Regions from separate parts of the Blautia luti genome, predicted to be linked through region 1. Evidence: riboswitches for the same ligand, from Rfam matches in the RefSeq annotation. Region 1 holds a riboswitch; each other region holds the start of a gene.
The links. Region 1 has a riboswitch for cobalamin ahead of R8695_RS07085 (sirohydrochlorin cobaltochelatase). Riboswitches for the same ligand answer to the same signal wherever they lie in the genome.
Positions count from the first base shown of each region.

Region 2: linked by a shared signal. The riboswitch ahead of R8695_RS16915 (Ig-like domain-containing protein) and the one ahead of R8695_RS07085 (sirohydrochlorin cobaltochelatase) in region 1 are both predicted to bind cobalamin.
Region 3: linked by a shared signal. The riboswitch ahead of R8695_RS03005 (ABC transporter substrate-binding protein) and the one ahead of R8695_RS07085 (sirohydrochlorin cobaltochelatase) in region 1 are both predicted to bind cobalamin.
Region 4: linked by a shared signal. The riboswitch ahead of nikB (nickel ABC transporter permease) and the one ahead of R8695_RS07085 (sirohydrochlorin cobaltochelatase) in region 1 are both predicted to bind cobalamin.

Region 1 is NZ_AP028156.1:1,511,251-1,515,468, reverse strand. Features, by position in the region: gene R8695_RS07095 (Ig-like domain-containing protein) at 1-186, shown strand, start outside; gene R8695_RS07090 (hypothetical protein) at 248-1,201, opposite strand; gene R8695_RS07085 (sirohydrochlorin cobaltochelatase) at 1,289-2,692, opposite strand; cobalamin riboswitch at 2,856-3,032, opposite strand; gene hisIE (bifunctional phosphoribosyl-AMP cyclohydrolase/phosphoribosyl-ATP diphosphatase HisIE) at 3,107-4,218, opposite strand, start outside.
Region 2 is NZ_AP028156.1:3,658,110-3,662,327, forward strand. Features, by position in the region: gene R8695_RS16915 (Ig-like domain-containing protein) at 1-1,542, opposite strand, end outside; cobalamin riboswitch at 1,748-1,939, opposite strand; gene R8695_RS16920 (hypothetical protein) at 2,007-2,282, opposite strand; gene R8695_RS16925 (hypothetical protein) at 2,340-2,552, opposite strand; gene R8695_RS16930 (response regulator) at 2,647-3,186, opposite strand; gene R8695_RS16935 (hypothetical protein) at 3,342-3,917, opposite strand.
Region 3 is NZ_AP028156.1:637,962-642,179, forward strand. Features, by position in the region: gene R8695_RS02995 (ABC transporter ATP-binding protein) at 1-537, shown strand, start outside; gene R8695_RS03000 (ABC-2 transporter permease) at 534-1,184, shown strand; cobalamin riboswitch at 1,265-1,538, shown strand; gene R8695_RS03005 (ABC transporter substrate-binding protein) at 1,654-2,760, shown strand; gene R8695_RS03010 (FecCD family ABC transporter permease) at 2,775-3,860, shown strand; gene R8695_RS03015 (ABC transporter ATP-binding protein) at 3,860-4,218, shown strand, end outside.
Region 4 is NZ_AP028156.1:202,693-206,910, reverse strand. Features, by position in the region: gene R8695_RS00945 (ABC transporter substrate-binding protein) at 1-209, opposite strand, end outside; gene nikC (nickel transporter permease) at 448-1,272, opposite strand; gene nikB (nickel ABC transporter permease) at 1,273-2,211, opposite strand; cobalamin riboswitch at 2,408-2,601, opposite strand; gene R8695_RS00930 (BlaI/MecI/CopY family transcriptional regulator) at 2,760-3,137, opposite strand; gene R8695_RS00925 (GNAT family N-acetyltransferase) at 3,268-3,909, opposite strand; gene R8695_RS00920 (M28 family peptidase) at 3,991-4,218, opposite strand, start outside.

The DNA of each region.
Region 1 (4,218 bases):
GTTTCCACTCAGAACGGAAAAGCAAACACCAAACTTACCTGGACATCCAGCAATACAAAGATTGCCACTGTTAATTCCAAGGGTAAAGTAACAGCTGTCAAAGGTAAAAAAGGCACTGTAAAAATCACAGCCAAAGCTACTGACGGTTCCAAGAAAACTGCAACCATTACCATCAAAGTAAAATAAGCAGTATAACCTAAAACAACCTGCCGGAAAACCGGCAGGTTGTTTTTATTATACTGCTTTATTATTTCGCATCTTTCTTCTCTGCTTCCTTCAGAGTGGAAGAATCAAAGTTTAAGGTATAGTCAATTGCATGAGGCTGACTCATAGCTGTAGTATCTGCTGTTACTTCCATCTCTGTATCGAACTCTGCAATCGGAATTTCAAATGTGGAATTGCCGTCTTTATTTACAGGTAAATACTTCTCATCATTGACCAGCATATAGTCATAATATGGGCTGCTCCATACGATGGTTGCAGTAGCTTCATCTCCTTTGATCTCAATAGCTGCCGGAGAGTCTACAGTTGCTCTGCCTGTTCCACCTGTAAGTGTTACTTCTGCAGTATAACTTCCGTCCTCTACCCCAAGATCTGCGATTTTTTTGCCTTCTGTTTTTTCTGTATCTTTCTCTGCATCATCGGAAACCTCTGTGTCTTCTTCCTTCACAGGATTCTTAACGCTTACTTTATGATCATACCATTTGCCCTTTGTTCCGATCAGTGCTACCTGAAATTCCTCATCAATGGCAGGTACCGGAATATCAAAGCCATATACCTCTTCAGACATCCCATCGCTGTATGTCACTTTGTCAGAAGTTGGTTCCAATAATTCTGCGCCCTCTTTCTGTGCATCTTCAGCAGTTCCTGCAAAAAGATTTACAATTTTTTTGGATGCCAGTGATACATGGATTGTCATTTTTCCATCCTTTACAGTCAGGGTTCCTTTACCATCCATAGCTTCGTTTACATGGAACATACTGCTGTCTGTATCAAACTCAGCTGTATAGACGCCATCTTCGAGAGTCTGGGATTTCGCTGCATCTTCTGATTTTGCTTCTCCATCCTCAGCTTCTTCTGTGGTCTCCTCTGTCGTTGTTTCCTCTGTGTCATCTGTTTTCGCCATAACAGGAGTTGTACTTACAAGCGCTGCAGACAGTGCAAGCATTGACATCATCATGGCAACGGAACGTTTTTTCATAATAGATTCTCCTTTTTTCTGAAAATATATCTGCCCGGAGACTTATAAAAGTATCCGGGCAGTCTGAAATTCTGATTAACTGAAAAATTATTCAGCGTCTGTTGTTTCTTCTGCAGCATCATCTGTTGCAGTATCATCAGCTGCAGCATCATCTGTAGATTCTGCCTCTGCATCGTCTGTTGTCTCTTCATCAGATGTTCCAATGGAATCGATAGCTGCCTGTGTATGTTCTACATAGAGATCTTCTACTGCTTCGATTCTTCCAAGTCCTTCGATCTGGCATTCAACACTGTCAAATGCTCCAGATGCTTCGAACTGGCTCTTCCAGGAATCATCATCATCGCCTGCCATATCGTTGTTAGCGTGGTCACCGGCAACAACCATCAGAGGACGAAGGATTACATTCTTGAATCCTGCATCTTTTACTTTCGCGATAACCTCTTCGCAGGCTGTATCTTCCGGCTTACCTTCTACAGTACCAATGAAAGCGTTTGTAAGTCCAAGGTCTTCCATCTGTGTCTGCATCTGATCATATGTTACGTTAGCTGTATGAGATGTACCATGTCCCATGAATACAAATGCTGTACCAGCATCTGCTGCTGCTTTCATATCATCGAATCCAGCTTCCTTGCATGCAGTATCTGTAATTGCCTGTGCAACTGCTTTCTTGTCATCGTTGATAACAGTAGCGTCATCGCCAACTTCACCAAGCATCGGCTCTGCGATTGCTATAGATTCAAATTTATCTTTGTATCCGTTAACAGCATCTACCATCTCATCATATTCAGCACCATGCATCAGATGTGTAGGCTGTACAACCAGGTTCTTGACACCGTTATCTACTGCACGGTCAAGTGCCTGCTGCATATTATCGATTACTTCATCATCTCTTGCTTCTACATGATTAATGATGATCTGTGCTGTAAATGCACGTCTTACAGACCAATCCGGAAATGCTTCTGCAAGTTTGTCTTCGATTCCTTTGATATCCTCTGCACGGCTGTCATTGAAGGATGTACCGAAGCTTACTACAAGAAGTTCGTTCTCACCGATCTCATCCTGATTACGTGGATCATCTTTGGAAGCATCACCTGTATCACGTCCAAAATATTCAGGGCTTGCTTCTTCACCTTCAACCAGTTCCTTCTGAGCATCTGTCAGTTTATCCCATGCTTCTTTTGCAGCCTTGCAGTCCTCGTCAGTTGTATCATTTCTTTCCTGAACATAGATCTTGTCGATCAGGGCTGCTACTTCGTCTGCTGCTTTCTGGTCATCATCAGAAGCTTCTTCTGTGTCTGCTGCGTCAGCGTCATCTGCTGTATCTTCTGCATCTGTATCTTCTGCAGCTGCATCATCGGTTGTATCAGCATCGTCTGCTGATTCCTCTGTAGCTGTATCATCAGAAGCGTAAGCTACTGCACCTGTTGCTGCTGTCATGGAACAGGTCATGGACACTGCCAGTAATAAAGCTAACATGGATTTTCTTTTCATTTCTTTTTCCTCTTTTAATCTATATTTCCGGACTAATGTATGCAAAAAAGCAGCCACATCTTCTGCGACTGCTATTTTCCCATATAATACACGGTATCACCTGAATGTGATTTTAAAAGAGCTATGTATCGGTATGAGAATATAGGTACTGTAAACCGCAGACCTGAAATTCCACATTAAGGCAGTTCTCCTGACTTCGTTCATCGCTACATTCCCTTCCCGGTTTCCCAGTGGTTTCTGAATATAGCTCCCATACACAGTGACGGTATCGTTCCGGATTCACACCGGATTCTCTTTTGTGCATCAATATTACAATGCGACCTTAACGTTATAACCATTGCACATATTCAATTCGGATATTATCTTTTTATCACAAAAATGGTCATATGTCAAGTCTGTATGCAGTTACCTTTTTTACCTTCTTGCAAGTTCTTTTACAATTTCATCCCAGGTGACACCTTTTTCAGCCATCAGTACCATCATATGATAAAGGAAATCTGAAATCTCATATTTCACTTCTTCTTTGTCCGGATTTTTCGCTGCAATGACGATCTCCGTACATTCTTCTCCTACTTTCTTCAGGATCTTGTCCAGTCCTTTGTCGAAAAGGTAATTGGTATAAGAACCCTCTTTCGGATTCTCTTTTCTGTCCATGATCACATCGTAGACATCCTGGAATACACGCAGAGGATTGGTATCATCATATTCTTTTTTTACCAGAGTCTTGAAGAAACAGGTGCGGTTTCCTGTATGGCAGGCTGCACCGATCTGGGATACCCTGGCCAGAATCGTGTCATTGTCGCAGTCCAGGGTCAGGGATTTCACATACTGCAGATGACCGGAGGTAAGTCCTTTGGTCCACAGTTCATTGCGGCTTCTGCTCCAGTAGGTCATCTTGCCGCTTTTTAAAGTAGTTTCAAATGCTTCTTCATTCATATATGCCAGCATCAGAACTTCATCCGTCTTATAATCCTGTACGATCACCGGAACCATTCCGTCGCTGTTCAGTTTGAAATCAGACCAGGCAATACTGCTCTCGAAGGTCTGTACCGGTATTCCCTGTTCTCTCAGAAGTGCCTTAAATTCCACCAGCGCAGTATCCGGATTGCTGACATATGCGCCGCTTAAACCGCCTACAGCACCTGTCTGCAACAGTTTTACGAGTTCTGCCTCCTTGCTCTCATCTGTGTGAAGAACGATGGGTATGGAAGACAGCTGTGCAATGGAATCCTGTACTGTGTCCAGTGCCAGAACGCCCTGGGCACAAGTTTCGATCAGTTCTTTATGTGCTGCAAATTCTTCTGCTGCTGAAATGCTGACCATCATTTTCTCTTTTCCGAAGCGCAGGGAAACTTCTTCCAGCAGATCAATATTGCTCTGTTTGGAGAAGTTCAGCACAACTTTCCCACAGCCTGCATAGATCAGTTTCTTTACATCTTCTGCCCGTTTGATATTACCGGCTCCGATCACCGGGATCTCGGAGGCATAACAGATATCCCTGATCCTGCCAATCGCAGCATCATGCT
Region 2 (4,218 bases), 1.6 Mb from region 1:
ACCATTCTCTGAAGAAGTTACTTCATTCTTAGTACTGTCTGTTACAGTAATCGCTGCATCCGGGATCACTTCTCCGTTCTTGCTGTTTACAGCCTGAAAAACAACCTGGCAGCTATTGGTCTGTGGTTTGACTTCGAATGTATACGTATGCTCTGCCAGTGCTTCTGCTGTATTATCATTGATCGCTGCATCCTCCACAGATGGATCATATAATTTCAGAGTTGCAGTAAATGTCTGTTCTTCTGTTCTCTTAGTCTGATCCAGATAATAAGTCTGCTTCTTCGCAGGTTCCTGCTTTACTGTGCTTCTAAAAGCACTCCAGTCAGAGAAGAACCAGCCACTCTTGTATTCTTTTACATTCGGACGGTTCAGCTTAATACTGGAAACTGCATACTTCTTCGCATCGTAATAAGATACTATATAGGTATCATCTTTTCTTTCTATTCCGGATGTAGTTGTAATTCCCGCATCAACATAATTTCTGTACAGGTATTTCAATGCTTCTGCTTTTTCATCCGGTTTCTGCACTTCATCGCTTACCTTCTGTACAGAAGATGCCACGATCTTCGCATAATGGTCTGTCCATACCTTATCATCACTCCTGCGGGCTGCGATTTCAAACAGGCTGTCCAGTTTCTCTACCGGTACAGACCAGAAAATATGCTTTGCGCCATCTTCAGATGGAATATATGCAGCCATATTTTCCTCTTTTGCAGTTTCAGCATCCAGAGCTTCTCCTGCATAAAGTCTGTCATAATCTGCATTCTTTAATGTCATAATCGCATTGATCTGTCCATCTTCCACATATAAAGTGCAGGCCTCTACCGGCAGACCGCTGTCTGCACGTACATTGGCTGTATAAGTACCAGTTTCCAGCACGTCCGGAGCTGGTGTCACAACAGGGATTGTAGTCAGTTTAATATGAATCGTATATATAATATCATGCACCATTGTCATGGCAGTGGTTGTTCCGGTAATCTCCATATCCTGATTCAGGACAGCCGGAACTTCAAAAACAGACCCTTCATAAGAAGTTCCGGTAATCGGAAGATATTCATTATCTCCAACTACCAGTTTCGTATACTTGGAACTGCTGAATACAACAGTGGCATAAATTTTTCCTCTTTCAACCTTTACTTCCGGACAGGTGATCGTTGTTTTTCCAGATCCTCCTTTGAACGAAAATTCTTCCGGCGTATAAGTTCCATCCTGATACTGATCTTCAGATGCACCTGCTGCTGAAATCTCTGCTTCTGTCAGAACATCATCTTCGGAATCTGTAAACTGTACATCTTCCTGCAGTTCATCTGTCTGTTCTCCATCTGAAAACTCATAGTTATCGTTTCCGTTGTCCTGTGATGTTTCTTGTGAAAACATACTCAGCTCGTCTTCTGCCAACTCCTGCTCAGATGTCTCCGGAGTATGATCCGTAATCTCAGTTTCCCCATCTGAGAAGACATCAGCGCCCCACACTGGTGAAATTCCAGTTACTGTCATGGTTGCGGATAACATCAGTGCCAGAAAAGCTTTTGATCTTTTCATTTCAATACTTCCTCCTTTGAATTTTGAAATATACATATACTCCGCGATAAAGCTTTTCTTTCTTATGGATAAAAGCAGATAAAAAGGACAGCATTCAGGGCTAAACAAAAAAGACCTGTTTTCGCACGAAAACAAGCCCTTTAATCCTATTATATCCAGTTATTCATCCTTGACATAATTAATGAAAAAGCTTTCATCGGAAGCGTCTCATCAGATATTTTCAGCAGGTTTCCTGGCTGACAGATCTTCGCTCTGCTGCACCTTCTCAGCAAAATGCCAATGGCACCTTCAGCATCACTCCCTGTTCACAGTGACCGGATCGCTCAGGACTCACACCTGATTCCCTTTTAACCTTTGGTAATATTTTTACAAAGGCACTGAAAACAATGTATTTATTTTTATTTTATCAACTATATTCCAAAAATCAAGCTTTATTTTCTATATTTTTGTCAAGGGATAATTACTCATCCCAATCCATTTCTGTACATTTCACTGATCACAGCCTGGGCATGTTCTGATTCTTTCTTCTCAATAATCTGATTTCTGTCACTGAGGATTGCCAGCATCTCATCTACCAGATCTTCGATCTTGGGATTCGTATATCTGTATAAATATCCCAGCATTCTCGTTGCTGTATAATCTGTATTCATGTTTTTATAAGCAACTTCTGCGCAGAATTCTTTAGGATACCCTTTGCTTAGCAGAACTCTATATAGTTCCTTCGTTCTCTCTGATGCCATAAATGTATCACCCCGTCTGTCAGTTAACAGAGATTCTTAGTCGTTTCCTGATATAAATCACAGTACATCTGCAATTACTTCTGATGCATCTTCCAACGCATCTAACGCCTCTGTCAAAGCATCCAATGTCCGTTCCTCTGTAGTATTCTCCTCATCGAACTCACTGATCATATCAGCCAGAGTATCCTTTATCTCTTCAATGCTGTTAAAGATCTTCTGTATTTTTTCCTTTTTCTCAGTCTGTATTTTAATATTTACTATTTTACTCATCTGATTTTCTCCCTGTTTTTTTATGCTTCTTAAGAAGATTTACCAAGCCTTCCCGAATACATGCAGCCTCTGCAAAGACATACGAGCTCTTTGGTTATAGCATACTTTTAATCTCCCTGATTACACTTTCCCCCGTCAATGGCTTTGAAATATGTTTATTCATTCCTGCCTTTATGCTACGCTCCACATCATCCTGAAAAGCATTTGCAGACATGGCTACAATAGGGATCAGTTTTGCATCAGGACGATCCATTGCCCGAATCTGTCTTGCTGCTTCCTGATGATAGCCCACAAGCCTGATCATATTGTCTGGGGATGGGACTCTCCTTCCTGTACATCGTATATAAATGACTCCCTTTACAGGATGCATGTAACGGTAAACAGCTTCTGATTCATGACTTTTCAGTTCTTCCATGTAATCCCAAAAGCACTCCCTTTCCTGCGGATAAATATGTTCTGCCACATACTCCATGCATTTTTCCGGAGACAGGTCTTCTGTAATTCCAAACAGTTCATTTGTGATCTCATCCGTGTACAGTCTTGTCTTTTTTCCTTCTTCAGACTCTACTTTCCAGAATCCGGAATTTCCTGCCTGAAAGTATGCCTGTATGTCCTCATTGTTCAACTTTTTCATAAGCCTGTCCCTCACATATATTATTTTTAGATACACAGATACATGTATCTTGCTACCTGTTTCAACTAACAGGCTTTATAACTGATCTTTTCCCATGTTAACTCTGTATAAAAAACTATTTTGATTATAAAATAAACGTTCACCAGTTTACAACTTTATAAATGGTAGACTTGCTGGCAAATCAGCTGTTTTAGAGCCTTTGCCATAGCATTTGATTTTATATGTGTTTCAATATTTTGCACGAAAGTAGCAAAAAATATCTGGCTGCGAATGCCCTGACTTAATTCAAAACGAAATTCCTGTACACTCTTTGTTCGGTATTCAGAGAAATGTTCGTTCCGATAGGGCAGAATCTTCATGGCACAGTAACTGATATTGATCAGGTTGACCAGCATTTCAATCCCTTTGCAGCTTCGCGCCATATAGTTGCAGAAAGACCAGAAAGTTTTCTGCTCATAGTAGCTTACTTCAATATTCCACCGAAATGAGTACAAAAACAGCGGAATGTATTTCATACGGTCACTTCCGGTCTGGTTCAGTGGCGCTTTTTTCTGCCACATACGATAACCAAGGGGAACGGAAAGATAAGATACCTTATCCCCATTCCAGACGGGTACGCAGAGCATGACACTTACAAAGCAGTGTCCATTCAGGTAGTTGGAACCGTTGTGTGCGGCATGGTCAAACAGTTTTGAAACATTTTCAAATTTTGTGCCAAATTGGGATACCATTGTATCATCCACACACAGAAATACCGGCTACGTCTGCAAGGAATCCAGTATCAGCTTCAAAGCAATCCTGACAGTGGTATTCATAAATCTGGAATAATCAACCTTTGCATAGGAACATGCATAATAAAATACATTCAGTTATTTCTCCGTTATTCCGAATAAAAAATGTTCATACAGAAACCGGATGGAATGCGCCGATTCCAATGCCAGTATGGATAGTAACTGCAGAAACAGAGTATCTGCTGTCGGAACAGAAAAAGTTTCAAAATAAGTCAAAAAATATTTATGAAGTCTACCAATC
Region 3 (4,218 bases), 870 kb from region 1:
GACAGAGAGAAATTCCTGCAGCAGTGCAGAAGATTCAATCTGCCCACAGACAAGAAAATCAAAGAATTTTCCACTGGTATGAAAGCAAAGTTTAAAGTACTGGCAGCATTAAGCCATAAGGCAGAACTGCTGATTCTGGATGAGCCCACAGTTGGTCTGGATGTGATCGCCAGGGATGAGGTGCTGAACATGCTGAGAGAATATATGGAAGAAAATGAAAGCAGTTCTATTCTGATCAGTTCCCATATTTCATCAGATCTGGAGAGTCTTTGTGACGATTTTTATATGATCCATGCCGGAAAAATTATTCTTCATGAGGATACAGATGTACTGCTGTCAGATTATGCAGTTCTTAAAGTTTCAGAAGAAGAGTACGAAAAACTGGATCAGCAATACCTTATTAAGATCCGGAAAGAGGCTTATGGATACAGGTGTCTGACAAACCAGAAACAATTTTATATGGAAAATTATCCGGATGTTGTAATTGAGAATGGAAAGATTGATGATCTGGTAGTGATGATGGAGGAACAGGTATGAAGGGATTATTTGTAAAGGATATAGAACTGATGAAACAGCAGAAACAGTTTTTTATCCTGGTTGTTGTAATGGAAGTCATCCTGAATCTGGCAGGAAGCGGGAGTGTCAGTTTTGCTACAGGATATTTTACGTTTGTCACAGCAATTTTTGCCATTACGACTATAAGTTATGATGAGTTTGATAATGGTCTTGCATTTCTTATGACCTTGCCGGTTACCAGAAAACAATATGTGGCAGAGAAATATCTGCTGGGAGCAGGGCTTACGGCTGCAGCGTGGGGAATTACAACGATAACGGGAGTGATCTGCAAAGGCGTGGCAGAGCTTCAGGGGGACCTGAGTGAGACTATCATCGACAGCCTGATATACATTCCACTGGCACTTCTTATGTTGACGGCATCACTCCCGCTTGTAATACATTTTGGAGCGGAAAAAGGACGTTATATTGCAATGGTCATGTGGGCTATTATAATTGCCGTAGTTTATAGTCTGATAAAAACAATTGGACTTTCAGCAGACGCAGTCGATGCATGGCTGAATGGACTGAACCGGGGAATGGTATTGGCCGGAGCTGTATTGTTTACAGTAATTGTATATATGGGATCTTATTGGGGTAGTGTACGGCTTATGGAGAAGAAAGAATTTTGATGTGTCTCGAATATAGTTGTAATTATAAATGCAGTGTGCTAAAATTATATCAGCGTAATTGAATAGCTGTTAAGTGAACATTATCATATGCAGATTCTGTGTATGATAATGTGAGAGGGAATCAGGTGAAATGCCTGAACGGTTGCGGCCACTGTATACAGAAAAAAGCGGGATTGTAATATGTCATTGCATAAATATGTGAGAAGGCGGAATCCGGCTGCCAGAGAGTATCTGGAAATATTTCTGATACAACATTCATGAACTGCTGAAGCATGGATGTTGTATCAGTTTTTATTTTGTGGAAACTTTCTGTGATCTGTGAGTCAGGAAACCTGCCTGACAGTGTAAAGAAGGAGCTTCCGTAAAAAGTATCCGTTATTTTTATCACTTCTATTTTACTTTTTCTGAAGTTCCATCTTTTCGGTTACACGAACAAGTAAACGACATATACGAAAAGAGAGGAAGTCAAATGAAAAACAGGTATTTATCTACAAGAATTATGGCAATTATGATGGCAGCAGCTATGGTAGTTTCCGCAGCTCCGGCAGCTTTTGCAGCAGAGAGAGCAGACTCTGAGACGATCAAAGAGGACAACCAGCCGGCAGCAGATGCAGATGCAGACGCACAGGATTCAGCAGATGCAGATAAAACAGCAGACGCAGAAGGTACAAAGACAGAATATCCTCTGACCATCACAACCTATGATTATGATGGAAATGAAATTGAAACAACCTATGAAAAGGCACCGGAGAAAGTTCTTGCTGTATATCAGGGAAGCATTGAAACTATGCTGAAACTTGGACTGGAAGACCGCCTTGTAGCTACAGCGGGTCTTGATAATGAAGTTCCGGATGATCTCAAAGAAGCATTCTCTAAAACAAATTATCTTGATGAATTTACCCCATCCCTTGAGACTGTAACGATGTTGGAGCCAGACATGATCTTATCCTGGAGTTCCCTGTTCTCTGATAAAAACCTCGGAAATGTAACAGACTGGATCGACAAAGGCTGCAACGCCTATTACAACACAAACACACGCCCTGACGGAGACAGAACTCTGGAAAATGAATTTACAGATATTTTAAACCTTGGAAAGATTTTTGATGTACAGGACAAAGCACAGGCAATCGTAGATGATGCAAAGGCAGTGATCGATAAAACTCTTACAGCAACAGCAGATGTAGAAGAGAAACCAAGCGTAATGGTTTTGGAACCTCTTGGAGAAGATATCACAAACTATGGTGCAAAGAGCCTTGGTGGAGATATGGTAACACAGTTAGGTGCGACTCTGGCAAACCCGGATGCTTCTACAGTTGGAAAAGAAGATATTATTGCAGCAAATCCTGACGTAATTTTCGTAGTATATATGCCATATGCAGGAGATGATCCGGAAACAGTTAAGAATGACCAGCTTGCAGTTATTCAGGATGACGAAGCACTTCAGAGTCTTGACGCTGTAAAGAACGGTCGTGTTTATCCGATCATGCTCAGCGAGATGTATGCAAGTGCAACACGTACACAGGATGGAATCGAAACATTTGCAAAAGGATTATACCCGGACGTTAATCTTGACTGATTGAGGAAAATACAGTGAAAGAACAGGTTTCACAGACAAAAAAAGGCAGTGTGCTCAGAACATCCATGTATGTGGCAGTCCTCATCGGACTTGCAGGATTTCTTATTTTTTCCATACTTGCGGCGATTACTTTTGGTAATGCTGATCTGTCGCTGAAGGATGTGTACAGTGTCATTGTTTATAAATTATTTCATATAAAAAGTCTGTCTGCCTATGCAGAAGGTGCAATTCACGATGTTGTATGGCTGATCCGACTGCCCAGAGTCCTGTTGGCTCTGGCAGTTGGAATGGCTCTTTCTGTATGTGGCGTAGTAATGCAGGCGATCGTGCAGAACCCGCTGGCAGATCCTTATGTACTGGGTATTTCATCTGGTGCATCCCTTGGTGCAACGCTGGCAATCATGCTCGGAATCGGAAGCTTTCTTGGCGGGAACTCTGTCGGAGTTACTGCTTTTATTGGCGCGATGATCACCTCCTTTGCAGTTATTGCTATTGCAAATATGGGAGGAAAGGCAACATCAGCTAAGCTGATCCTTGCCGGAATGGCGGTCAGTGCGGTATGCTCTGCTTTTTCAAATTTTGTTATTTACATTACAAATGACAAAAATGCAGCTACGGAAGTTATGAAATGGAGCATGGGAAGTCTTGCAGGGGCAAGCTGGGCCAGAGTAGGTGTGATGCTTCCGGTTACTCTGATATGTGTGGTCATCTTCTGGACACAGTATCGAAATCTGAATCTGATGCTTTTGGGAGATGAAGTTTCTATCACACTTGGAACAGATTTACACAGATTGAGAACATTTTACCTGATTGTTGCTTCTGTAATGATTGGATTTGCCGTATATTGTGCTGGCGTGATCGGATTTGTAGGACTTGTGATTCCTCATGTAGTCAGGATTCTGTTTGGAACTGACCACAGAAGATTACTTCCACTGAGCGCACTTCTTGGCGCGTCTTTTCTGATCTGGTGTGATGTGGCATGTCGTGTGATCCTGAAGAATTCTGAGATGCCGATTGGTGTGCTGGTATCAATTATCGGTGCTCCATGCTTTATTTATCTGCTTGTGCGGAAATCCTATGGATTTGGAGGTAGCAAGTAATGAAGATCACTACAAAAGATATTCAGGTTGGATTTCACGCCCGACAGATATTAAAAGGCATTTCCATAGAGTCACAGGACAAAGAACTGGTAGGAATCATCGGGCCAAATGGAAGCGGAAAGTCGACGTTGTTAAAATGTATCTACCGTATTCTGAAGCCAGATGCAGGTGCTGTTTATCTGGATGGAGAGGAACTTCATTCTATGAGTGTCAAGAGTTCTGCAAGGAAAATGGCGGTTGTGGCACAGCATAATTACTACAATTTTGATTTCACAGTGCGAGAGGTTGTCCTTATGGGACGTGCACCACATAAAAAAACACTGGAACGAGATAATGCGAAAGATTATCAGATTGTGGA
Region 4 (4,218 bases), 1.3 Mb from region 1:
TCATCGAATTTAGTAAGGCACTCACCAATAGCATAACGGGAAACAACCCAGCTGAAGTACTGCTCTGTAGGCTCCAGAGTATCAGCGAAGCTTGTTACACCGATTGTGATCTCTTTTGCATCTGCTGCGTGAGTTACAGTTGCCATGGAAAATGTCATTGTACATGCAAGTGCTACTGCTAAAACTTTTTTGAATAATGTGTTTTTCATATATTCCTCCTGAAAAAATTAGGTAAGTGGGATTCATTTCCACTTTATGGTTGATCATTTATCATTATTACTTGTGCAGAAGTCCGATTGCTGTCTGCACCGGTTGATTGTTACTCTATCTTACCTTATCTTCTACGGTTCAGTACGGAAGCCGCAGAACTTTTTATACCCGGCATTTTTTTACCATGCGGATATATTTGAGCTGTCCTCATTATATAAGAAACAACAGCCTGCTTTCTTACTCCTGTCTCGGATCGAGAACGTCACGGATGCTGTCACCAAGCATGTTGAAGATAACTACGCAGATCACGATCGCAATACCTGGGTAGATCATCAGCCAAGGTGCTTTTGCCATGTAAGTTCTTCCCTCGTTGAGCATCAGTCCCCATTCAGGTGTCGGCGCTGTAGCACCAAAACCAAGGAATGACAAGGATGCCAGCTCCAGCATCATGGTTCCGATATCTGCTGCTGCAGTTACTACCATCTGAGTAACCATGTTCGGGAGAACATGTACAAGCAGAATCTTCCATGTCTTGGTTCCGTTTACGACTGCTGCTTCAATATAAAGGTTTTTCTTTACTCTCAGTACCATGCTTCGTGCAAGACGGGCATATTTGGTCCAGCTTACTGCTGCAATGGAGATAACCGCATTTACAAGGTTCGGTCCCAGCATACCGGCGATTGCGATGGCAAGTACCAGACCAGGGAAAGAGATCATCATATCTGCGATACGCATGATCACACTGTCTATGATTCCACCGAAGTATCCGGCGATAACTCCAAGAAATGTACCGATCACAAAGATAACTGCTACCAGACATAATGTCATGACCAGAGAAGTTCTGGTTCCGAAGATCACTCGTGATAACAGGTCACGTCCCAGCTTGTCTGTTCCAAAGGGATGTGCAGAACTTGGCGCCTGAAGGGATTCCAGCATTACTGCATCCAGCGGGTCGTAGGGTGCGATCTGCGGAGCAAACACAGCTACACCGACTACCACCAGCGCCAGTATCGAAAAAAGGGTAAACTGCTTATTTTCTTTAAATACTTTCGCTAACTTCAATTATCTATCCTCCTTAAGTCTTGGATCCAGATAAGTATAGGACAGATCCACAAGCAGATTGATACACATATACAGGATAGCGATCCACAGTACATATCCCTGAACCAGCGGATAATCGCGGCAGGAGATTGCTTTGACTGCCATATTTCCCATACCAGGCCAGTTGTAGATGATCTCAACGACCGCAGTACCGCCAAGAAGACTTCCCAGAGAAAGTCCAAGCAGAGTTACCAGTGGGAGCATTACATTCGGAAGAACATGTCTCCAGAGGATTACGCTCTCTTTGATTCCTCTCATTCGTGCACCTGTTACATAATCCTGGTGAAGCTCCTCCAGAACCGCACTTCTTACCTGTCTTGTATATTTCGCAGACATGGCAAGGGCCAACGTAAGTGACGGCAGGATCATCGCCTTTAAGTCGGTGCTTCCTCCTGCTACATTTACCCAGCGAAGCTGTACACCGAAGATGCTAAGTAAGATCAGACCCAGCCAGAAGCTTGGTACGGACACCCCGATAAAAGTAATTCCTCTTACAAAATAGTCCGGGAATTTGTTCTGATACACTGCTGCCAGGATTCCCAATGGGATGGAAATCACGATCATCATCAGCAATGCCAGCAAAGACATCTTCAGGGTTGGCCAGAAACAGGATACAAGTTTCTGTACTACCGGCATCTTAAAGGAATAGGACTGTCCCATATCTCCGGTAAGCACACCCTTGAGCCAGCTTCCATACTGTACAAGAAACGGCTGGTCAAGACCCAGCTCATGTCTTGTCTGTTCCAGAAGCTCCGGTGTGGGAAGATTACCGCACTCTGTCAGCATGATCTCAGCCGGATCACCAGGAGACAGATAAGTCAGTCCAAAGGTCAGAAAACTGATACCGAAAAGGACGATCAGAATCTGCAGAAATCTTTTCCCGATTTGTTTTTTCGTCAAAATAATCTCCTTCCTACATCTTTCGTGAATTAAACCAATTTCAGAATTGTTACTGAGCGCCTTTTGTTCAGTAACGCGGAAAAATCCCCCCAGGGGGCTTAATTTTACGCAAAAAAATAGCCCGTATATAAAATACCATACATACGGACACAAAATGACACGAAAAAATTATGCTTCCTATCTACCGTAAGAATCATTCCTATCCCAATTGTAAGCAGTTCTCCTGACTTAAAATCATCACTTCGAAATCGCCTTCCCAGACCAACTTTAACTTCACATGGTCCAGTGACATTTATCATTACGAAGCTCCCTATTACAGTGACGGGATCGTACCGGACTTACACCGGTTTCTCTATTAATCCTTGCGGAACTTACAACGACTGGTTCAAAACCAATAAATGTTATTTATTTTTTGCCTGAACAGTATAAAACAACTTTTTATATTTTGTCTAGTATTTACGAAAAAAAATTGAATTGTATCAAAAAACATACAAAAAAAAGAACCCTGCCTGCAGGATTCTTCTTTCCACTGATGTCTCTCTTCTATATTAATTCAGTCCTTTAATATAATTGATCAGATCTTCTTTCTCGCTCTCAGTCAGCTTACGGACATTGGTAAATGCACTGACAAAATTCTTCAGAGAACCTTCATAAGAATCGTCAACGATCTGCTGAGCATAATTCTCGAAATATTTCTGCTTCGTAACGGCCGGAATATAGATCGCACGTTTACCGCTTTTGTCAATATTCAGAAAACCTTTCTGAGCAAGGCGTGTAAGGAATGTATTTACAGTCTGCTTTTTCCATTCTTTATTTGCCTCGTTATTAAAGTAATTCATAATCTCGGAAAAAGTCCCTGGTGTTTCTCTGGACCATAAATAATTCAAAATATAATATTCAGTTGCGCTCATCGCGTTGCGTACCATTATAAGTCCTCCTTATTAGTTATCTTTCTTGATATAGTACAACATATTTATATCTTATTATAATATAAATCTGCAAAGATTACCAGATGAAGATTTATACAAAAATCCAACTGCAAAATAGGCTATTTTTTTATACAGATGCTTCTTTGATCATACAATACTGCTTCAGTCCGAAATGAGGTTTCTCCACAATTCCATAAGTCTTGAAGCCGAAATGCTCATAGATGGGAACATTGTTGGGATTATGCGTTTCCAGGGAGATCAGCATCTTATGTTCCTGTGCATAATCGATCACTTCATCCATCAGAAGTTCTGCCAGTCCATGGTGCTGATGGCCCGGATCCACTGCCAGGTAAATTACATGAAGCCGTTCGGTCTGATGAAGCTGGTCCGTCCAGCTGGAATTCAGGTAATCCTTTCCCTGAACGAAATTCCAGAAGGTCTTCAGGCTGGGATCCTCTTTGATCAGCCAGCCATCTGTGGTAAGCATGGCCTTCGCCTCTGTGAGGCAGTACTCCAGGAAATTATAATGCTCTGTTTCATCAGAAACCACCAGAATACTGTTCAGTTCACTGCTGTCGGAATAGATCTCACAGGTGTGAAAAAACTCCGTCAGATCGCAGGAAAAAAGCTCCGGGAGAAGCCGTTCTCTGGTATCGTCATCAGGGATCAGTGCATGATATAACGGATCCTGGGCGAAGCAGACCGTCAGCAGTTTCTGCAATCGCGGCAAATCGTCTTCCTGTACTCTGTATAACTTATTGCTTTCCATATTATGTATAAATCTCCTTCAATTATTCTATAATATCAGAGTTAAAGTTCAAAAAGCCGTTCGTGCCTGCACGCTTTGACCCTAACATCCTTTTATTTCTTCCAGCATTACGTAAATCCTGGAAACCGATTGTTTCAGATAGCGGATATCATCTCTGTAGTAAGCTCTCTGTCTGCGCAGGGCAGCCTCCAGGCGGCGGATCTCTTCATCCAGTTCAGGCTCTTTTTCATTCATCCGCTCTTTCAGTTTCTGAACGATCCCGTAGAGGTTCTCATGATGCATGATGCGTCCTGCTCCCCACATCAGGCG